DNA from 3 places in the Streptomyces sp. NPDC051582 genome. Region 2 is predicted to be linked to each of the others. Evidence: riboswitches for the same ligand, from Rfam matches in the RefSeq annotation. Region 2 holds a riboswitch; each other region holds the start of a gene.
What was found. Region 2 has a riboswitch for thiamine pyrophosphate ahead of thiO (glycine oxidase ThiO). Riboswitches for the same ligand answer to the same signal wherever they lie in the genome.

Region 1 (6,651 bases), on a different contig from region 2:
CGTACGCGGTGGGCTGGCGCTTCGGCAAGACGAAGCTGGCGCCGCGCATCAGCCCCGGCAAGACCCGCGAGGGGCTGTTCGGCGCGGTCGCCTTCGCGATGGCGGCCGGCGCGCTCTGCATGGAGTTCCTGATCGACGGGGGCGTCTGGTGGCAGGGCCTGCTGCTCGGTCTCGCCGTCGCGGTCAGCGCCACGCTGGGCGACCTCGGCGAGTCGATGATCAAGCGGGACCTGGGCATCAAGGACATGGGCACGCTGCTGCCGGGCCACGGCGGCATCATGGACCGCCTCGACTCCCTGCTGCCGACCGCCCCGGTGGTGTGGCTGCTGCTCGCCGCGTTCGTCGGCACCGGCTGAAACCGGGCCCCCTGGGCTTCCGGCCGGCGGGCGGTTCACCAGGGCAACCCCGCTGAGCTGGGACGACGTACGTCTGAAGGCTTTGGGTGGGTCCGGGCGGTTACTCTTGAAGGGCGCGCTGCTTCTGCGGCGCGCCTTTCGTCTTACGAGGAGTACCAGCCATGGCCCGCCCTGTCCCGGGAGAGCTCACCTTCGTCGCCCCTCGCGGGGCCAAGAAGCCGCCCCGGCATCTCGCCGACCTCACCCCCGAGGAGCGTCGCGAGGCGGTCGCCGCGATCGGCGAGAAGCCCTTCCGGGCCAAGCAGCTCTCGCAGCACTACTTCGCCCGGTACGCGCACGACCCGGCCGAGTGGACCGACATCCCGGCGGGCTCGCGGGAGAAGCTCCAGCAGGAGCTGCTGCCCGAGCTGATGAACGTCATCCGGCACATCTCGTGCGACGAGGACACCACGCGCAAGACGCTGTGGAAGCTGCACGACGGCACGCTCGTCGAGTCCGTGCTGATGCGCTACCCCGACCGGGTCACCATGTGCATCTCCTCGCAGGCCGGCTGCGGCATGAACTGCCCGTTCTGCGCCACCGGCCAGGCGGGTCTGGACCGCAACCTGTCCACCGCCGAGATCGTCCACCAGATCGTCGACGGCATGCGGGCGCTGCGCGACGGCGAGGTCCCCGGCGGACCGGCGCGGCTGTCCAACATCGTCTTCATGGGCATGGGCGAGCCGCTGGCCAACTACAAGCGGGTCGTGGGCGCCATCCGCCGCCTCACCGACCCCGAGCCCGACGGCCTCGGCCTGTCGCAGCGCGGCATCACCGTCTCCACCGTCGGCCTGGTCCCGGCCATGCTGCGCTTCGCCGACGAGGGCTTCAAGTGCCGCCTCGCGGTCTCCCTGCACGCGCCGGACGACGAGCTGCGCGACACCCTCGTCCCCGTGAACACCCGCTGGAAGGTCCGCGAGGTCCTGGACGCGGCCTGGGAGTACGCCGAGAAGTCCGGCCGCCGGATCTCCATCGAGTACGCCCTCATCCGCGACATCAACGACCAGGCCTGGCGCGGCGACCTCCTCGGCCGCCTGCTCAAGGGCAAGCGCGTCCACGTCAACCTGATCCCGCTGAACCCGACGCCGGGCTCGAAGTGGACCGCTTCGCGTCCGGAGGACGAGAAGGCCTTCGTCGAGGCCATCGCCCGCCACGGCGTGCCGGTGACCGTCCGGGACACCCGCGGCCAGGAGATCGACGGCGCGTGCGGCCAGCTGGCCGCCTCCGAGCGCTAGCCCGCGCTTTTCGCGGGCCCGATTCGGCCACGGGGTACCCTGTGGCCGAACCAATTGCATATTCCGACAGGGGAGCGCCACAGCGCTGAGAGTGCGGTAACCGTCATCCGCAGACCCTCTGAACCTCGCCCCGGTCATTCGGGGTAGGAAGTTCGGTCATCACTCAAGCTGTTGCGCCCTGCCCGGCGACCGCTCGCACTGAGCGCCGGGCAGGGCCGCGTCTTCTCCTGGTCTTCCCAGGAGGAATCACCAGTGAGCACCACCAAGAAGTTCGCGGGCGCTGCGCTCGCGGCCGCGCTCGGCGTCGCCACGCTCAGCGCGTGCGGCGGCGCCAAGGACGAGTCCGCGTCCGGCGCGAGTGACGCGCCGAAGTCCAAGACCGTCACGCTCGTCTCGCACGACTCCTTCAACGTGACCGACACGGTCCTCAAGGAGTTCGAGCAGCAGAGCGGCTACACCGTCAAGGTCCTGAAGTCCGGGGACGCGGGCGCCGCCCTCAACCAGGAGATCCTCACCAAGGGCTCGCCGCGCGGCGACGTGTTCTTCGGTGTGGACAACACGCTGCTCTCCCGCGCCCTCGACAACGGCATCTTCACGCCGTACGAGGTCAAGGGCCTGGCCGACGTGAAGCCCGAGTACGTGCTCGACAAGCAGCACCGGGTCACCCCGATCGACTCGGGCGACATCTGCGTCAACTACGACAAGGCGTACTTCGCCGACAAGAAGATCGCCCCGCCGCAGACGCTGGACGACCTGGTCAAGCCGGAGTACAAGAACCTGCTGGTCACCGAGAACGCGGCGACCTCCTCGCCGGGCCTCGGCTTCCTCCTCGCCTCCGTCGGCAAGTACGGCGAGGAAGGCTGGAAGGACTACTGGAGCAAGCTCAAGGCCAACGGCGTCGAGGTGGTCGACGGCTGGGAGCAGGCGTACAACGAGCGCTTCTCCGGCTCCGCGGGCGGCAAGAAGGCCAAGGGCGACCGGCCGCTGGTCGTCTCGTACGCCTCCAGCCCGCCGGTCGAGGTCCTGTACGGCGAGCCGCAGCCGGCCGAGGCGCCCACGGGCGTGTCCACCGGCACCTGCTTCCGCCAGGTCGAGTTCGCGGGCCTGCTCAAGGGCGCGAAGAACGAGGAGGGCGGCAAGGCGCTCCTCGACTTCCTGGTGGGCAAGAAGTTCCAGGAGGACATGCCGCTCCAGATGTTCGTGAACCCGGTGGTCAAGGACGCGAAGCTGCCGGAGCTGTTCACGAAGCACGGCGTGGTCGTCGAGAAGCCCGAGAACGTGGCTCCCGAGACCATCGCCAAGAACCGTGAGCAGTGGGTCAAGACATGGTCCTCGCTCGTCGTGAAGTAGGACGCGAGAGCGCGCGCGGTACGGCCGTCCGGCTCGGGCTGATGGCCGTACCGCTCGCCTTCTTCGGGCTGTTCTTCGCCTATCCCGTGGCCGCGATCGTCGGGCGCGGGATCAAGACCGACGAGGGCTGGCAGTTCGGCCGGATCGGCGAGGTGCTGGCCCGGCCGGACATCGCCGACGTGCTCTGGTTCACCACCTGGCAGGCGCTCGCGTCCACGGCGCTCACGCTCCTGATCGCACTCCCCGGCGCGTACGTCTTCGCGCGCTTCGAGTTCCGCGGCAAACAGCTGCTGCGGGCGGTGGTCACGGTCCCGTTCGTGCTGCCGACGGTGGTCGTCGGCACCGCCTTCCTGGCGCTGGTCGGGCGGGGCGGGCTGCTGGACGAGCTGTGGGGCGTCCGGCTGGACACCACCGTGTGGGCGATCCTGCTCGCGCACGTCTTCTTCAACTACGCCGTCGTCGTACGGACGGTCGGAGGGCTCTGGGCGCAGCTGGACCCGCGCCAGGAGGAGGCCGCCCGGGTGCTCGGCGCCGGGCGGTTCGCCGCGTGGCGGCGGGTGACGCTGCCCGCGCTGGGGCCCGCGGTGGCCGCGGCCTCGCTGATGGTGTTCCTGTTCACGTTCACCTCCTTCGGCGTCGTGCAGATCCTCGGCGGGCCCGCGTACGCCACCTTGGAGGTGGAGGTCTACCGGCAGACCGCGCAGCTGCTGGACCTGCCGACGGCCGCCGTCCTCACGATGGTCCAGTTCGTGGCGGTCGGCCTGATCCTCGCAATCCACGCCCGGACGGTGCGCCGGCGGGAGACCGCCCTGCGGCTCGTCGATCCGGCGCGCACCGCGCACCGGGTCGACGGGGCGGGGCAGCGGGCCCTGCTGGGCGGGGTGCTGCTGACGGTGGCGCTGCTGATCGTGGCTCCGCTGGCGGTGCTGGTGGAGCGCTCCCTCGACGCGCCCGGCGGGTACGGGTTCGGCTTCTACCGGGCGCTCCAGGACGTGGGCGCGGGTGGCGGAACGTTTCTGGTGCCCCCGCTGGAGGCCATCTGGAACTCCCTCCAGTACGCGCTCGCCGCCACCGCCATAGCCCTGGTGATCGGAGGGCTCGCGGCGGCGGCGCTGACCCGGCGCGGGGGCCGGTTCGTGCGCGGGTTCGACGCGCTGCTGATGCTTCCGCTGGGGGTGTCGGCCGTGACCGTCGGCTTCGGGTTCCTGATCACCCTGGACGAGCCGCCGCTGGACCTGCGGACCTCGTGGATCCTGGTGCCGCTCGCGCAGGCGCTGGTGGGCGTGCCCTTCGTCGTACGGACCATGCTGCCGGTGCTGCGCGCCGTGGACGGGCGGCTGCGCGAGGCCGCCGCGGTGCTCGGGGCCTCCCCGCTGCGGGCCTGGCGGGAGGTGGACCTGCCGCTGGTGCGGCGGGCGCTGCTGATCGCGGCCGGATTCGCCTTCGCCGTCTCGCTGGGGGAGTTCGGGGCGACCGTCTTCATCGCCCGGCCCGACCGGCCGACGCTGCCGGTGGCCGTGGCGCGGCTGCTGGGGCGGGCCGGTGAGCTGAACTACGGGCAGGCGATGGCCCTGAGCACGATTTTGATGCTGGTGTGCGCGGTGTCCCTGCTGGTGCTGGAGCGGCTGCGCCCCGACAAGACCTCGGGAGAGTTCTGATGACGTTGCTCGAACTGGCCGGGGTGTCGGTGCGCTTCGGTGAGCGCGCCGTCGTCGACGCGGTCGACCTGGAGGTGGCCGAGCACGAGATCGTGTGCGTGCTCGGGCCCAGCGGAAGCGGCAAGTCCACGCTGCTGCGGGTGGTGGCCGGGCTCCAGCCGGTTTCGGCGGGGCGGGTCCTGCTGGGCGGGGCGGACCAGGCGCGGGTGCCGGTGCACCGGCGCGGGGTCGGCCTGATGTTCCAGGACCACCAGTTGTTCCCGCACCGGGACGTGGGCGGCAACGTCGCGTTCGGGCTGCGCATGCGGGGCTCGGCCCGGGGGTCCGCACGTGTGGCGCAGGAGTCCCGGGTCGCCGAGTTGCTGGAGCTGGTCGGGCTCCCCGGGGCCCGGGGACGCTCGGTGGCTTCGCTGTCGGGCGGTGAGCAGCAGCGGGTCGCGCTGGCGCGGGCGCTGGCGCCGTCGCCGAGGCTGCTGATGCTGGACGAGCCGCTGGGGCAGCTGGACCGCGGGCTTCGGGAGCGGCTGGTGGTGGAGCTGCGGGGGCTGTTCTCCCGGCTCGGGACCACCGTGCTGGCCGTCACCCACGACCAGGGGGAGGCCTTCGCGCTGGCCGACCGGGTGGTGGTGATGCGGGAGGGGCGGATCGCGCAGGCCGGGACCCCGCTGGAGGTGTGGCAGCGGCCGGCCTCGGAGTTCGTGGCGCGCTTCCTCGGCTTCGAGAACGTCATCGCGGCCGTGGTGGCGGACGGGGCCGCGGTGACGGCGTGGGGGAAGGTGCAGGTGCCGGTCGGGTCGCCGGAGGGGGAGCAGAACCTTCTGATCCGTCCGGCCGGGGTGGTGCCGGCGGCAGCGGGGCTGCGGTGTGAGGTGCTTTCGCGGACGTTTCGCGGGACGCACGTCGCGCTGCGGTTGCGTCCGGAGGCCGGGCCGGAGCTGGAGGCGGAGTGCGGGCTGGCCGGGGCGCCGGGGGTGGGGGAGCGGGTCGCGGTGGCCTTCTCGCCGGCCGAGGTGGTCGTGCTCCCGGCGGCGTGACCGCTCGCCCCGGACCCCGCCGCCTCAGACGCCGGCGGGGGCGGGCTCTTGCTCCGGGGTCTGCGCGCCCTCGTGGTTGCCGTACCAGGCGACGGCCACCGCGCCCGTGACGGCCAGGACGAAGCCGAGGACCGCCAGCCAGGCCAGGCCCGGACGGGAGGCGTCGCCCAGCCACAGGACGCCGATCGCACCCGGCAGGACGGTCTCGCCGACCACCAGCGCGGCGGTCGCGCCGTTCACCGAGCCGATCTGGAGGGCGACCGTGTGCAGGTACATGCCGCCGACGCCGGCCAGCACGATCGCGTAGAGGGCCGGGTCGGTGAGCAGCTTGCCCAGGTCGAAGGGGTCGATGCCGTCGAGGATGCGGACGCCGACGCCCAGTGCTCCGAAGGCGAGGCCCGACAGCAGACCCGCCAGGATGGCCGCCCGGGAGCCGAGCAGGCGCACGGCCACCGTGCCGCCCGCGATGATCAGCAGGGTCACCGCGAACAGCCACCAGTGCGTGGACATCGGGGCGTGGTGGCCGCCCTCGTGGCCCGCCGCCGTCGCCAGCAGCACCAGCGCCGCGCAGACGACGCCGATCGAGGTCCATTCCTTACGGGTCAGCCGGATGCCCAGCACCTTCACGCTCAGCACGGCCGTGATCACCAGGTTGGCGCTGATCACCGTCTGGGAGAGGAACAGCGGCAGCAGCCGGGCGGCCAGCGCGCCCAGCCCGAAGCCCACGAAGTCCAGGATGGTGCCGACGATGAACTCCCACGTCATCGCCGCCTTCGCGGTGGACGAGAGGTTCGGGCCGCCGTGCGCGGTCACCCCCGCGGCGGCCGGGGACATCCGGGCCGCCCTGCGGGAGCCCACGGCTTGCAGGACGGACCCCGTGCCGTAGCAGATGGACGCCGCGATCGCGGTCAGCAGGCCTATGAGCACCGAGGGCTCCGTTCACGTCTGGCAGGTTTTGCGAGTTGATTACCTATGGCAG
Region 2 (6,651 bases):
GAGGCCGATGACCGGAACCGACGGCAGCACCACCCCGGCGACCACACCGAGGAACCCGGCGAACGCGAGCAACCGCCAGCGCAGCCGGGCCTTGTACTGCATCAGGACCTCGGCAAGCAGCCACAGCGCGACGAAACCGAACGCGATGTAGAGGACCGTCATTCCCATGCGTGGCACCTCTCGGTACGGCCAACCGCCCAGGAAACGGGGGTCGGCCGATCAGGCCCGCTGGTGCAGGCCCAGGTTCTCGTAGATTTCGAGAGTCGCCGTGGAATTGTTCAGCGTGATGAAGTGCAGCCCCGGGACACCCTCGGACAGCAGCCGCGCGCAGAACTCCGTGGCGAACTCGATCCCAATGGAGCGTACAGCGGCTGGATCGTCCTTGACGGCGAGCATGCGCTCTTTCACGGCTGCGGGGAAGACTGCGTTGCTCAGTTGGGGCAGCCGGTCGAGCTGCTTGATGCCCACAACAGGCATGACCTCGGGGATGATCGGCGTCTCGCAGCCCGCCTTCTGGGCACTGTCGCGCAACCGCAGATAATTCTCCGGATCGAAGAACATCTGGGTGATCGCGTAGTCGGCACCGGCGCGGCACTTGTCCACGAAGTGACGGATGTCCGTGTCCCAGTCCTCCGAGCGCGGGTGCATCTCGGGGAAGGCCGCGACGCCCACGCAGAAGTCGCCGGACTCCTTGAGCAGGCGCACGAGGTCGGCCGCGTAGTCCACGCCCTCGGCGTGCTTGACCCAGGGGCCCATGGGATCGCCCGGCGGGTCCCCGCGCAGCGCGAGCATGTTGCGGATGCCGGCGTCGGCGAACTGGCCGATCACGTGGCGCAGCTCGGCGACGGACTGGTCGACCGCGGTGAGGTGCGCGACGGGGGTGAGGGTGGTGTCGGCGGCGATCTGCTGGGTGGCCTTGACGGTGCCGCCGCGGGTGGAGCCGCCGGCCCCGTAGGTGACGGACACGAAGCTCGGGCCCACGGCTTCGATCCGGCGCAGCGCGTTCCAGAGGTTGCGCTCGCCCTTCTCCGTCTTGGGGGCCCAGAACTCGAAGGAGTACGACTTGCCCCCGGACGCCAGCAGGTCGCGGACCGTGCGTGCACGGTCCGTACGGGTGGAAGCGGTACCAAGGGCCATACGGGCAGGTTAGACGTGCCTTCGCGGTCCCCGAAGCCGTGTCCGCCTTTTGGACACGTTTTTGGACACCTGCACGGGCGGCCGGTGTTCCGTTAGGCGGAAACGCGCTCCCGGACCCGCTTGGCCAGGTCGGCGGCGGCCGCGCCCGGGTCGGAGGCCTCGGTGAGCGCGCGGACGACCACGATGCGGGTGGCTCCGGCGTCGAGGACCTCGTCGAGGTTGCCGGCGTCGATGCCGCCGATGGCGAACCAGGGGCGGGCGGGGGCCAGCGAGGCCGCGTACCGGACCAGCCCGAGCCCGGGCGCGTACCGGCCGGGCTTGGTGGGGGTGGGCCAGCAGGGGCCGGTGCAGAAGTAGTCCACGCCCGGCTCGGCGACGGCGGCGTCGACCTCGGACTCGGCGTGGCAGGAACGGCCGACGAGCACGGACTCGCCGAGGATCGCGCGGGCGGCGGGCACCGGGATGTCGCCCTGGCCCAGGTGCAGGACGTCGGAGCCGATGGCGTGGGCGACGTCGGCGCGGTCGTTCACCGCGAGGAGCTTGCCGTGCCGGCGCGCGGCCTCGGCGAACACCTGGAGGTGTTCGAGCTCCTCGCCGGCCTCCATGCCCTTGTCGCGCAGCTGGACGATGTCGACGCCGCCGGCCAGGACCGCGTCGAGGAACCCGGAGAGGTCCCCCTGCCGCTTGCGGGCGTCCGTGCACAGGTAGAGCCGGGCGTCGGACAGCTGCTGCATGGGTGTTCCCCCCTGGTGGTGGCGTACGGGCCCGGGCGGGCCCGTACGCCGGTGGATCAGCCGGTCAGAGGGCGAGCGCCTGAGCGCGGCGCTTCACCTCCGTGCCGCGATTCTCGCTCAGCGCCTGCGCGGGGGTGCCGGGCAGGGTCGGGTCCGGGGTGAACATCCACTCCAGGATCTCCTCGTCGGAGAAGCCGTCGTCGCGGAGCACGGTCAGCAGGCCGGGCAGGCCCTTGACGATCTTGTCGCCGTCGATGAAGGGGGCGGGCACCTGGAGCGAACGGTTCTCGCCCCGGCGTACGGCGATCAGCTGACCTTCCTTGACCAGCTGGCGGACCCGGGTCACTTCGATGTCGAGCATCTCGGCGATGTCGGGTACGTACAGCCAGGCGGGGACAAGGGCGTCGATCTTTGCGTCAATCTCGGTCACGGGCACAAGCCTGCCACCTCGGACTGACACCCGGTACCCGGGCCGACCCGTCCGGGTCCCCGGACCCCGCCCGGGCGGGGTCCGGGCGGGGTGCGGGACCAGCGCCGGGAGCATCGGCTGGCCCACCGCCCGGCCCGCCGTCCGGCCCACTGCCTAGACCAGCGCCGACTTCAGCGGAACCGCGGGATCGGCGACCCTGGCCGGGTCCACCGGGGCGCCCGTCTCGATCAGCTTCCGCCCCTGCGCCAGGTCCCGCGGCCTGCCGACCGCCAGGACCGCGGCCAGCGCCCCGTCCCGCAGCCAGCACACCGACCAGCCCGCCTCGGCGGGGTCCCCGCGCCACACCAGCTCGTCGGCGCCCGCGTGGTGGCCCGCGTACTGGACGAACCGCCCGAACTGCTCCGACCAGAAGTACGGCACCGGGTCGTAGACCTGGAGCGCCTTGCCCGCCACGACGTTCGCCGCGACCACCCGCGGCCCCTGGAGGGCGTTGTCCCAGTGGTGGACCAGCAGCCGCGCCCCGTAGCGGGCCGACGGGAACGACGCGCAGTCGCCGACCGCGTACACATCGGGCAGGCCGGTCCGCAGGTACTCGTCCGCGGTGACCGCGCCCTCCGGCCCGAGCTCCACCCCCGAGCCCGCCAGCCACCGGGTCGCCGGCCGGGCCCCGATGCCGACGACCACCGCGCCCGCCGGCAGCTCCCGCCCGTCCGCGAGCAGGACCCGCCCGGACTCCACCGAGGAGACCTTGGCGCCGGTCAGCAGCGCGGCCCCGGCCTGCTCGTACCAGTGGGCCATGGGGGCCGCGACCTCCGCGGGCAGCGCCCCGGCCAGCACCCGGTCGGCCGCCTCGACGACGGTGACCGCGCAGCCCGCCTCGCGCGCCGCGGTGGCGAATTCCGCGCCGATCCAGCCCGCGCCGACCACCACGGTCGCCGGAGCGCTCGCCAGCACCGGCCGCAGCCGGGCCGCGTCGTCCAGGGTGCGCAGCAGGTGCACGCCGGGTACGCCCTCGGACCCGGGCAGGGTCAGCGGTTCGGCGCCGGTCGCCAGGACGAGGACGTCGTACGGGACCGGCCCCGCCTCGGTGTCCAGCTCGCGCTCGGCGGCCCGCAGTCCGGTGACCTCCACCCCGAGCCGGAGCACGATGCCGAGCCCCTCGAAGTCCACGTCGAACGCGGAGTCCTCGGCCTTGCCGAGCAGCACCGCCTTCGACAGCGGCGGCCGGTCGTACGGCTGGTGGGGTTCGGCGCCCAGCAGGGTGATCGGGCGGCGCCACCCCTGCTCCCGCAGCGCGACCGCGGTCTGCACCCCGGCCATTCCGGCGCCGACGATGACGACGCCGCTCTGAGTCTGTTCCGTCTGCTCGCTCACACCGCCCAGCCTAGCGATCTGACGCTTCGTCAGGAACAGCGGCTCGGCGCGGTCGCCGGGGAGGCAGCCTTACCCGCCCCCGGCGGCGGGGTTAGGCTGGCGCCCGTACCTATCGCGGGAGTCCGGGCGCACCGGGCTGAGAGGGAGGCTGAGCGGCCTCCGACCGTACGAACCTGATCCGGGTCATGCCGGCGAAGGGAGGGGCTGGACGCCCATGCACTCATCTCTGAACGGATCCGATCCGGGATCCCCGGGGGCCGCGGGCTCCGCCGGATCCCCCGGGTCCTCGGGATCCTCCGGGTCCTCCGCGTCCTCCGGGTCCGACGTCCTCGTCGTCGGGGGCGGGATCATCGGCCTGGTCACCGCCTGGCGGGCGGCCCGGCACGGACTGCGGACCGTACTCGCCGACCCGGCGCCCGGCGGCGGCGCCGCGCAGGTCGCGGCCGGCATGCTCGCCGCCGTCACGGAGCTGCACTACGGCGAGGAGACCCTGCTGGGACTCAACCTCGCCTCCGCGGCCCGCTACCCGGAGTTCGCCGCCGAGCTGGCCGAGGCCAGCGGCGGGATGGACATCGGCTACCGGGCCTGCGGCACGCTCGCCGTCGCCCTCGACGCCGACGACCGGCTGCACCTGCGTGAACTGCACGCCCTCCAGCGCCGTTGCGGCCTGGAGTCCGAATGGCTCACCGGCCGCGAGTGCCGCCGCCTGGAGCCCATGCTGGCGCCGGGTGTACGGGGCGGCCTGCGCGTGGACGGCGACCACCAGGTCGATCCGCGCCGGCTGGCGGCCGCGCTGCTGGCCGCGTGCGAGCGCGCCGGGGTGGAGATCCGCCGGGCGGCCGCGGAGCGGCTGCTGACCGCCGCCGACCGGGCCGTCGGCGTACGGCTCGACGACGGTACGGAGCTGCGCGCCGACCAGGTGGTGCTGGCCGCGGGCTCGCTCAGCGGCCGGCTGGCCGGCGTACCGCCGCAGGCGCTGCCTCCCGTACGGCCCGTGAAGGGCCAGGTGCTGCGGCTCGCGGTGCCGGCGGCGTACGCGCCGTTCCTCTCGCGGACGGTGCGGGCGGTGGTGCGCGGCAGCCACGTCTACCTGGTGCCGCGCGAGAACGGCGAGCTCGTCATCGGGGCCACCAGCGAGGAACTCGGCTGGGACACCACCGTCACCGCGGGCGGGGTCTACGAACTCCTGCGCGACGCCCACGAGCTGGTGCCCGGCATCACCGAACTGCCGCTGACCGAGACCCGGGCCGGACTGCGGCCCGGGTCCCCGGACAACGCCCCGCTGCTCGGCCCGACCGAACTGCCCGGCCTGCACCTGGCCACCGGGCACTACCGCAACGGGGTGCTGCTGACCCCGCTCACCGGCGACGTGATGGCGGAGCTGCTGACCACCGGCACGGTGCCGGAGATCGCCCGCCCGTTCACCCCGCGCCGGTTCTCCGCCGCACGTCAGGAGTCGTACGCATGACCATCTCCGTCAACGGCGAGCCGCGCGAGATCGCGGCCGGCACCACCCTCGACGCGGTGGTCGCCACCTTGACCGCGGCTCCGTCCGGCGTGGCGGCCGCACTGAACGAGACCGTCGTCCCGCGCGGGCAGTGGCCGCTCACACCGGTGGGCGAGGGCGACCGGGTCGAGGTCCTCACCGCGGTCCAGGGGGGCTGAGCGCGATGGCTGACGACGCCTTTCAGCTGGCCGGCCGGACCTTCTCGTCCCGCCTGATCATGGGCACGGGCGGGGCGCCGAGCCTGGACGTCCTGGAACGGGCGCTGGTCGCGTCCGGTACGGAGCTCACCACGGTGGCCATGCGGCGGCTGGACCCGACGGTGCAGGGCTCCGTCCTGTCGGTGCTGACGAAACTGGGCATCTCCGTACTCCCGAACACGGCGGGGTGCTTCACGGCGGGCGAGGCCGTGCTGACCGCGCGCCTGGCGCGGGAGGCGCTGGGCACCGACTGGATCAAGCTGGAGGTGGTGGCGGACGAACGGACGCTGCTGCCCGACGGGGTGGAGCTGCTGGACGCGGCGGAGACCCTGGTGGACGAGGGCTTCACCGTCCTCCCCTACACGAATGACGACCCGGTCCTCGCCCGCAAGCTGGAGGACGTGGGCTGCGCGGCGATCATGCCGCTGGGGTCGCCGATCGGGTCGGGGATGGGGATCCGCAACCCGCACAACTTCGAGCTGATCGCGGAGCGGGCCGGGGTCCCGGTGATCCTGGACGCGGGGGCGGGCACGGCCTCGGACGTGGCGCTGGCGATGGAGCTGGGGTGCGCGGCGGTGATGCTCGCCTCGGCGGTGACCCGGGCCCAGTTCCCGGTCCTGATGGCGGCTGCCATGCGCGACGCGGTGTCGGCGGGCCGGCTGGCCCACCGTGCGGGCCGCATCCCCCAGCGCCGCTTCGCGGAAGCCTCCTCCCCCACCGAGGGCCGAGCCGCCCTGGACCCGGAACGCCCGGCGTTCTGAGGTGGCGGGGGTACGGGAACTCACGACGCGTGCCCACCGTCCCCCCTCGCCCCCGGGCGGGGCGGGGGGAGAGCGTGGGCGCTCGCCGCGGGCCCCGGGCCGCTGCCTCGTCTCACGGCTGCGCCGCAGGCAGGGGCACCCCGCGCGGCGCCTCCCACGTCACAGCTGCGCTGCAACCTCACCGGCCCCTGGTCGGCGGCAGCACGGACGCTCGTAGAATCGCCGGGTGGATACGACCCTGGATGACCCCCTCGTCGGGCAGACACTCGACGGCCGCTACCGCGTCGACGCGCGCATCGCGGCCGGCGGCATGGCGACGGTCTACCGGGCCGTCGACACCCGCCTCGACCGCGTGCTCGCACTCAAGGTGATGCACCCGGCGCTCGCCGCCGACGCCGGCTTCGTCGACCGCTTCATCCGCGAGGCCAAGTCCGTCGCCCGCCTCGCGCACCCCAACGTCGTCGCCGTCTTCGACCAGGGCACCGACGGGCCGTACACGTACCTGGCCATG
Region 3 (6,651 bases), on a different contig from region 2:
GGTTGGCTCTTCGGCGCACTGACCGTGGTCTCGCTGCTGTTCGCGGTGATCGGGCTGCTGGTGACGGCCGTCCGCAACCGGGCGACCGAGGTGGTGGCCGAGGACGGGGCGGAGGCGATGTCCGACGAGGTCGCGCGGGCCCGAGAGGCGTGGCGGCGGGCCCTGCTGGAGCGGGGCATCCTGCCGTTCCTGCGGGACGCGCTGGCCGACCCGAGCGCGGGGCCGGCGTACCCGGTCCCGCACACGCCGAAGGCCGGGCGCATCCCCAACCTGGGATACACCCGGCCCGACTTCACCAGCCCGGGGTCACCTTCACAGGGCCCCCGACCCGGCTACAGCCCACCGGACTTCACGAGCCCGGACTTCACGAGCCCGGACGGCGGCTCGCAGTGACGGCGGCCTGGACCGCCGCTACTTGATCTCCTTGGGGCGCAGGTTCATGTCCTCCTTGGTCAGCTGGTGCGAGAACCGCGCCAGAGGAGTGACGACACCGTTGGCTCCCGGAGCAGGCTGCGGGTTTGCCTGCGTCCACACCTCGTTGCAGACGAGTGCGTCCGGGGTACCGGGGTCGATGGTGCAGGTGGTCTCCCAAATGTCGCCCCCGGTCGTCAGCACCTCGATGTTGACGATGTTGGCCTGGGAGGAGACCGACACGGCGCATGCGTCGGTCGGGTAGGTCTCTCCGGTGTCGGTGAGGTCGTACCAGCGCCAGTTGGTGCGGTTGGGCGTCAGGTCGCGGATGCCCGCGTAGGTGATCGTTTCGGAGAGGACCGCCTTGACCTCACGCGAGGCTGCGGGACGGATCGAGTCCACGTCGAAGCACTGACCGCTGGCACCCCTCGCGCCGGTCGGGCCCGTGGCGCCGGTGGCACCCGTGGGGCCCGTCGGGCCCGTGGAGCCCGTCGCGCCGGTGGAGCCGGTCAGACCCGGAATGCCCATCGATCCCGTGGGGCCCGTCGGACCGGTCACGCCGGTCGCCGGGCCGGTGGGGCCCGTGGCACCCGTGGAGCCGGTCGCGCCCGTCGGGCCGGTTGAACCCGTGGCACCCGTGGAACCCGTCGGACCGGTCGGGCCGGTTGCTCCGGTGTGGCCCTTGGGGCCGCGCGGACCCCTCGGTCCGGGCGTGCCGGACTTGCACTTGTCGTTCCCCGACTGCCCGGCCGGGCTCATCGCCTTCTTGTTGGGGCGCTGCTTGCAGTGGTCACCACCACCACCGGTCACCACCGTCCCCGTCGGCTGCGTGGCGCCAGCCGCGGCCGGGGCCGCAATGCTCGCCAGAACCAGCGCGACGGAGGCGAAGGTGCCTCCCGCCAGCCAGCCGGCCCTTCGGGGCAGGGGCCCCAGGATGGATCGGGCCCTGTCCTCAGAACTCATGTACCGCTCCTCGCACACACCGGATCGAATGATCGCTCGGAGTCCGGACAGGTGACCGGACCCGCGGGTCATCCTGAAGACCGGTGCCCCGTGCGCCACCTCGCCGCGCCCGCCTGTCAGCAAATCGGACCAGCGCGCGCAGCCACTTGGCGGTGCAGGAGGGAGCCACCCGGGGCCGCACCCCGGCGCGGCGCCCACGGGCCGCCCGGCCCCGTCCCTAGGGTCAGCGGCCGTGAAGCCGACCATCTGCCTCTGCATGATCGTGAAGAACGAGTCCGCCGTCATCGAGCGCTGCCTCGACTCGGTACGGGACCTCATCGATACCTGGGTCATCTCCGACACCGGGTCCACCGACGGCACCCAGGAGCTGATCCGGAGCGCCCTGCGCGGCATCCCCGGCGAGCTCCACGAGGAACCCTGGACCGACTTCGGGCACAATCGCAGTCTCAACATCGCGCATGCCCGCGGCAAGGCCGACTACCTGCTCCTCCTCGACGCCGACCTCGTCCTGCGCCGCACCGGCCCGCTGCCCCCGCTCACCGCGCAGTCGTACATGTTGCGCCACGAGGGCACGACGGAGTACCGCATCAAGCGGCTGGTCCGGGGTGACCTCCCCTGGCGGTACGAGGGCGTCACCCACGAGTACCTGACCTGCGACGCCCCCGGGGAGTACGACGAGCGTCCCGGATTCCAGGAGAACCTCGACGCGCTGTTCATCGAAGACCACGCGGACGGGGGCTCCCGGCACGACAAGTTCGAACGTGATGCCCGCTTGCTCGGCGCCGAACTCGAAAAGGACCCCTCCAACACCAGGACGGTCTTCTACCTCGCCCAGACGATGCGGGACATGGGCGACACCGCCGCGGCGATCCGGCTCTACCGACGCCGCGCAGCCATGGGCGGCTGGGCCGAGGAGGCCTACTACGCGCTGCTCCAGGCCGGAGTCCTGAGCGCCGAGTCCGGCGACTGGCCCGCCGCCATGGACGCCCTTTCGCAGGCCTGGGAGTCCCGGCCCACCCGGCTGGAAGCCTGCTACGAACTCGCCTCCAGGCTCAGGGTGCTGGGGCGCCACCACACGGCCCACGCGATCACCTCGGCGGTGCTGGACCGCCCGGTCCCTCCGGACCTGCTGTTCGTCCAGCCATGGGTGTACCGGTGGGGGCTGCTCTTCGAGCACTCCATCACCGCGTACTGGGTGGGGGACGTGCAAGCCTCACTGCGCGCCTGCGACCGACTGCTGGCCCTGCCCGACCTGCCCGAGCCGTATCGTCGCCAGACAGAGGCCAATCGCGGTTTCGCGGTGGCCCGCAGCGGGCCGGCCGTCCCTGTTTCACGTGAAACATCGCGCGACGCGAAGGTCTGACCCCCACCGCCGCGCGGCGTGCGTCCGTGCGGGCGCATGCCGGGACACTGCTCTGGGAAGCCCCCTCATCCTCCCCAGAGCAGCGCCGGCCGTCATGGGCGGGTCAGTCCGCCAGCGGGAGGTAGACCCGGTTCCCGCTCGCGGCGAACTCGGCGGACTTCTCCGCCATGCCCGCCTCGATCTCATCGGCCTTCAGGTCGCCGCCGTGCTCACGGCGGATGTCCTGGGAGATCTTCATCGAGCAGAACTTCGGACCGCACATCGAGCAGAAGTGCGCGGTCTTGGCCGGTTCGGCCGGGAGCGTCTCGTCGTGGAACTCGCGGGCCGTGTCCGGGTCGAGGGCCAGGTTGAACTGGTCCTCCCAGCGGAACTCGAACCGCGCGTCCGACAGGGCGTCGTCCCATTCCTGGGCGCCCGGGTGGCCCTTGGCCAGGTCGGCCGCGTGAGCGGCGATCTTGTACGTGATGACGCCGGTCTTCACGTCGTCACGGTTGGGCAGGCCCAGGTGCTCCTTCGGCGTGACGTAGCAGAGCATCGCGGTGCCCCACCAGGCGATCATCGCGGCGCCGATGCCCGAGGTGATGTGGTCGTACGCCGGGGCGACGTCCGTGGTCAGCGGGCCGAGCGTGTAGAACGGCGCCTCCTCGCAGATCTCCTGCTGGAGGTCGATGTTCTCCTTGATCTTGTGCATCGGGACGTGGCCCGGGCCCTCGATCATGGTCTGCACGTTGTGCCGCTTGGCGATCGTGTTCAGCTCGCCCAGCGTCTTCAGCTCCGCGAACTGCGCTGCGTCGTTGGCGTCCGCGATGGAGCCGGGGCGCAGGCCGTCGCCGAGCGAGTACGTGACGTCGTACGTCGCGAGGATCTCGCAGAGCTCCTCGAAGTTCGTGTAGAGGAAGTTCTCCTTGTGGTGCGCCAGGCACCAGGCGGCCATGATCGAACCGCCGCGGGAGACGATGCCGGTCTTGCGGCGGGCGGTCAGCGGCACGTACGGGAGCAGCACGCCGGCGTGGACCGTCATGTAGTCGACGCCCTGCTCCGCCTGCTCGATGACCGTGTCCTTGTAGATCTCCCAGGTCAGGTCCTCGGCGCGGCCGTCGACCTTCTCCAGCGCCTGGTACAGCGGCACGGTGCCGATCGGGACCGGGGAGTTGCGCAGCACCCACTCGCGGGTGGTGTGGATGTTGCGGCCGGTCGAGAGGTCCATGACCGTGTCGGCGCCCCACTTGGTCGCCCAGGTCATCTTGTCGACCTCCTCCTCGATGGAGGAGGTGACCGCGGAGTTGCCGATGTTGGCGTTGACCTTCACCAGGAATCGCTTACCGATGATCATCGGCTCGATCTCGGGGTGGTTCACGTTCGCGGGAAGCACCGCGCGACCTGCGGCGATCTCCTCACGGACGACCTCGGGGGAGACGTTCTCGCGGATCGCGACGTACTCCATCTCCGGGGTGATCTCACCGCGGCGGGCGTACGCGAGCTGCGTGACGGCGGCGCCGTCCCGGCCCCGGCGGGGCTGGCGCGGACGCCCCGGGAAGACCGCGTCGAGGTTCTTGAGGCCACCTCGGGGCGAGGTGTGCTTGATGCCGTCGTCCTCGGGGCGCGCGGGGCGGCCCGCGTACTCCTCGGTGTCGCCGCGGCTGATGATCCAGTTCTCGCGCAGCGGCGGCAGGCCGCGCCGCACGTCGGTCTCGATCTGAGGGTCGGTGTACGGCCCGGACGTGTCGTAGAGCGTCACGTCCTTGCCGTTGGTGAGGTGGACCTGACGGACCGGCACCCGGATGTCGGGGCGGGAGCCCGCCACGTAGCCCTTGTGCCAGCCCGGCTGGCGCTCGGTCCGGTCGGCGTCGTCCTGGCTGACGGCAGGCGTGCGTGCGTCCTGAATGGTCATGAGACCTGATCTCCCTACGCCGGCATTACCCGGTAACAGGTTCGGCGGTCGACGCAGCCTCTTCCCGTACGCATCTGTGCTGCGCGTACGGTGATCAGCGCCCTCTCAGCCCGGTGCTCCGAGCTCCCGCGTTGTGCAAAGGTGCCCCCACGCTAGCGTCATTTGTGGCGTGCTGAACAGTGGGCCCCCTGAACTCTTGCGATGATCTGCCGGTGACGTCCTCGCCGCAGCCCCCCACCCAGCCCACCGAGCCCACGGGTCACAGCGACCACGCGCATGTGGGCCACGGGCACGACGACCACCGGCACGACCAGATCCCGGCCCAGGGCCACTCCCACGGTCATTCCCACGGCCACGGACCGGCGGCTCCCGTCTCGAAGCACCTGCGCAAGGTCATCGCGGCGGTCCTGATCCCCTTCGCCGTGGCCGTCTTCGTCGGCATGGTGGTTCTCTGGCCGGGCGGAGCGCCCGCCCACGAGCGCTCCGGGGTGGGCTTCGACCGGCAGACCCAGCAGGGCCGGGTCGTCGGGCTCGCACAGGTCGACTGCAAATCGGTGAACGCCTCGCAGGTGCCGACCACCGGGAACGCCACCACCCCGGAGGGCCGTGAGGCCCAGGCCCAGCAGACCGGCGACTGCAAGAAGGCCACCATCGAGGTCGGCACCGGTCCGGACAAGGGCCGGACGTTCATCGAGATCGTCCAGCCGGGCGCACCAAGGCAACTGGAGAAGGACCAGGAGGTCGTCGTCGCGTACGCGCCGGACGCGCCCCGGGACCTCCAGTACTCCGTGGTCGACGTGAACCGCAAGCTCCCGCTGGCGGTGCTGGCCGGCATCTTCGCCGTGGCCGTGGTCGTCGTCGGACGGATGCGGGGCCTGTTCGCGCTGATCGCGCTGGTCGTCAGCTTCGGCGTGCTGACCCTGTTCATCCTCCCGGCGATCCTCCAAGGCTCGAACCCACTGGTCGTCGCGGTCGTCGGAGCCAGCGCCATCATGCTCATCGCGCTGTACATGTGCCATGGCCTGAGCGCTCGTACGTCCGTCGCCGTCCTCGGCACACTCGTCTCGCTGCTGCTGATCGGGCTGCTCGGCTCGGCATTCGTCGACTGGGCGTTCCTCAGCGGCAACACCGACGACAACACCGGGCTCATCCACGGGCTCTACCCGGACATCGACATGAGCGGTCTGCTGCTCGCGGGCGTGATCATCGGATCGCTGGGCGTGCTCGACGACGTGACGGTCACCCAGACGTCGGCGGTCTGGGAACTCCACCAGGCCGACTCGTCGATGGGGCCCCGCGCCCTGTACCGCGCGGCCATCCGGATCGGCCGCGACCACATCGCCTCGGTGGTCAACACGCTGGTGCTGGCCTACGCGGGCGCAGCGCTTCCGCTGCTGCTGCTGTTCTCGATCGCGAACAGCAGTATGGGTTCGGTGGCCAACAGCGAACTGGTCGCGGAAGAGATCGTACGCACTCTGGTCGGGTCGATCGGCCTGGTCGCCTCGGTCCCGGTGACCACCGCGCTCGCGGCGCTGGTGGTGTCCGCCGACCGGCCGGGCTCCCCGGCCGGAGCGGCGGCCTCGGGGCCGGTCCGCGGCGGCCGGGGCCGGCGGCGCAAGCGCTGAGCGGCCCGGGCGGCTCGGGGGCCCGGGGCGACTCGGCGCGTGCGGTCGGCCGGCTCGGCTCGTCGGGTCCGCCCGCTCAGCCGGCGTTCTGCTCGTTCTGCCGGGACTCGGCCAGGATCCGGTCCAGCGCCTCGTCGAGGTTCTCCTCGAAGTCGCCGAGGTTTCGCTCCTGACCGAGCGGAACAAGCCGGTCGGTACGGTCGAGGAACGCGACGAGCGGCGCCGCACCGGCGCGGAACAGGGCCCGGTCGCTGCCGACCTGGAGCCGGATGTGGACGTCGGACAGTTCCTCGGGATCGGTGGGGGCGATGTGCACGTCGCCGTCACCGCACGGCTTGTTGATGCCGTCGAGGAGCAGCTCCCGGCCGAACGCCCAGGTCACGGGGGCGTCTCCGGGA

Region 1: it holds a riboswitch for thiamine pyrophosphate, as region 2 does, so the genes downstream of both, AB0M92_RS05950 (thiamine ABC transporter substrate-binding protein) here and thiO (glycine oxidase ThiO) in region 2, are expected to answer to the same signal.
Region 3: it holds a riboswitch for thiamine pyrophosphate, as region 2 does, so the genes downstream of both, thiC (phosphomethylpyrimidine synthase ThiC) here and thiO (glycine oxidase ThiO) in region 2, are expected to answer to the same signal.

The regions. Positions count from the first base shown of each region.
Region 1 covers NZ_JBFAZJ010000003.1:83,953-90,603, reverse strand. The annotation lists gene AB0M92_RS05960 (phosphatidate cytidylyltransferase) at 1-356, shown strand, start outside; gene rlmN (23S rRNA (adenine(2503)-C(2))-methyltransferase RlmN) at 518-1,630, shown strand; TPP riboswitch at 1,689-1,798, shown strand; gene AB0M92_RS05950 (thiamine ABC transporter substrate-binding protein) at 1,883-2,980, shown strand; gene AB0M92_RS05945 (iron ABC transporter permease) at 2,956-4,638, shown strand; gene AB0M92_RS05940 (ABC transporter ATP-binding protein) at 4,638-5,672, shown strand; gene AB0M92_RS05935 (hypothetical protein) at 5,697-6,599, opposite strand.
Region 2 covers NZ_JBFAZJ010000018.1:78,992-85,642, forward strand. The annotation lists gene AB0M92_RS23290 (hypothetical protein) at 1-168, opposite strand, end outside; gene metF (methylenetetrahydrofolate reductase [NAD(P)H]) at 220-1,137, opposite strand; gene thiE (thiamine phosphate synthase) at 1,230-1,871, opposite strand; gene AB0M92_RS23305 (Rv2175c family DNA-binding protein) at 1,936-2,301, opposite strand; gene AB0M92_RS23310 (FAD-dependent oxidoreductase) at 2,455-3,675, opposite strand; TPP riboswitch at 3,780-3,892, shown strand; gene thiO (glycine oxidase ThiO) at 3,890-5,143, shown strand; gene thiS (sulfur carrier protein ThiS) at 5,140-5,340, shown strand; gene AB0M92_RS23325 (thiazole synthase) at 5,346-6,140, shown strand; gene pknB (Stk1 family PASTA domain-containing Ser/Thr kinase) at 6,367-6,651, shown strand, end outside.
Region 3 covers NZ_JBFAZJ010000026.1:27,681-34,331, reverse strand. The annotation lists gene AB0M92_RS28735 (hypothetical protein) at 1-393, shown strand, start outside; gene AB0M92_RS28730 (hypothetical protein) at 412-1,374, opposite strand; gene AB0M92_RS28725 (glycosyltransferase) at 1,607-2,737, shown strand; gene thiC (phosphomethylpyrimidine synthase ThiC) at 2,841-4,628, opposite strand; TPP riboswitch at 4,623-4,768, opposite strand; gene AB0M92_RS28715 (YibE/F family protein) at 4,841-6,253, shown strand; gene AB0M92_RS28710 (SsgA family sporulation/cell division regulator) at 6,330-6,651, opposite strand, start outside.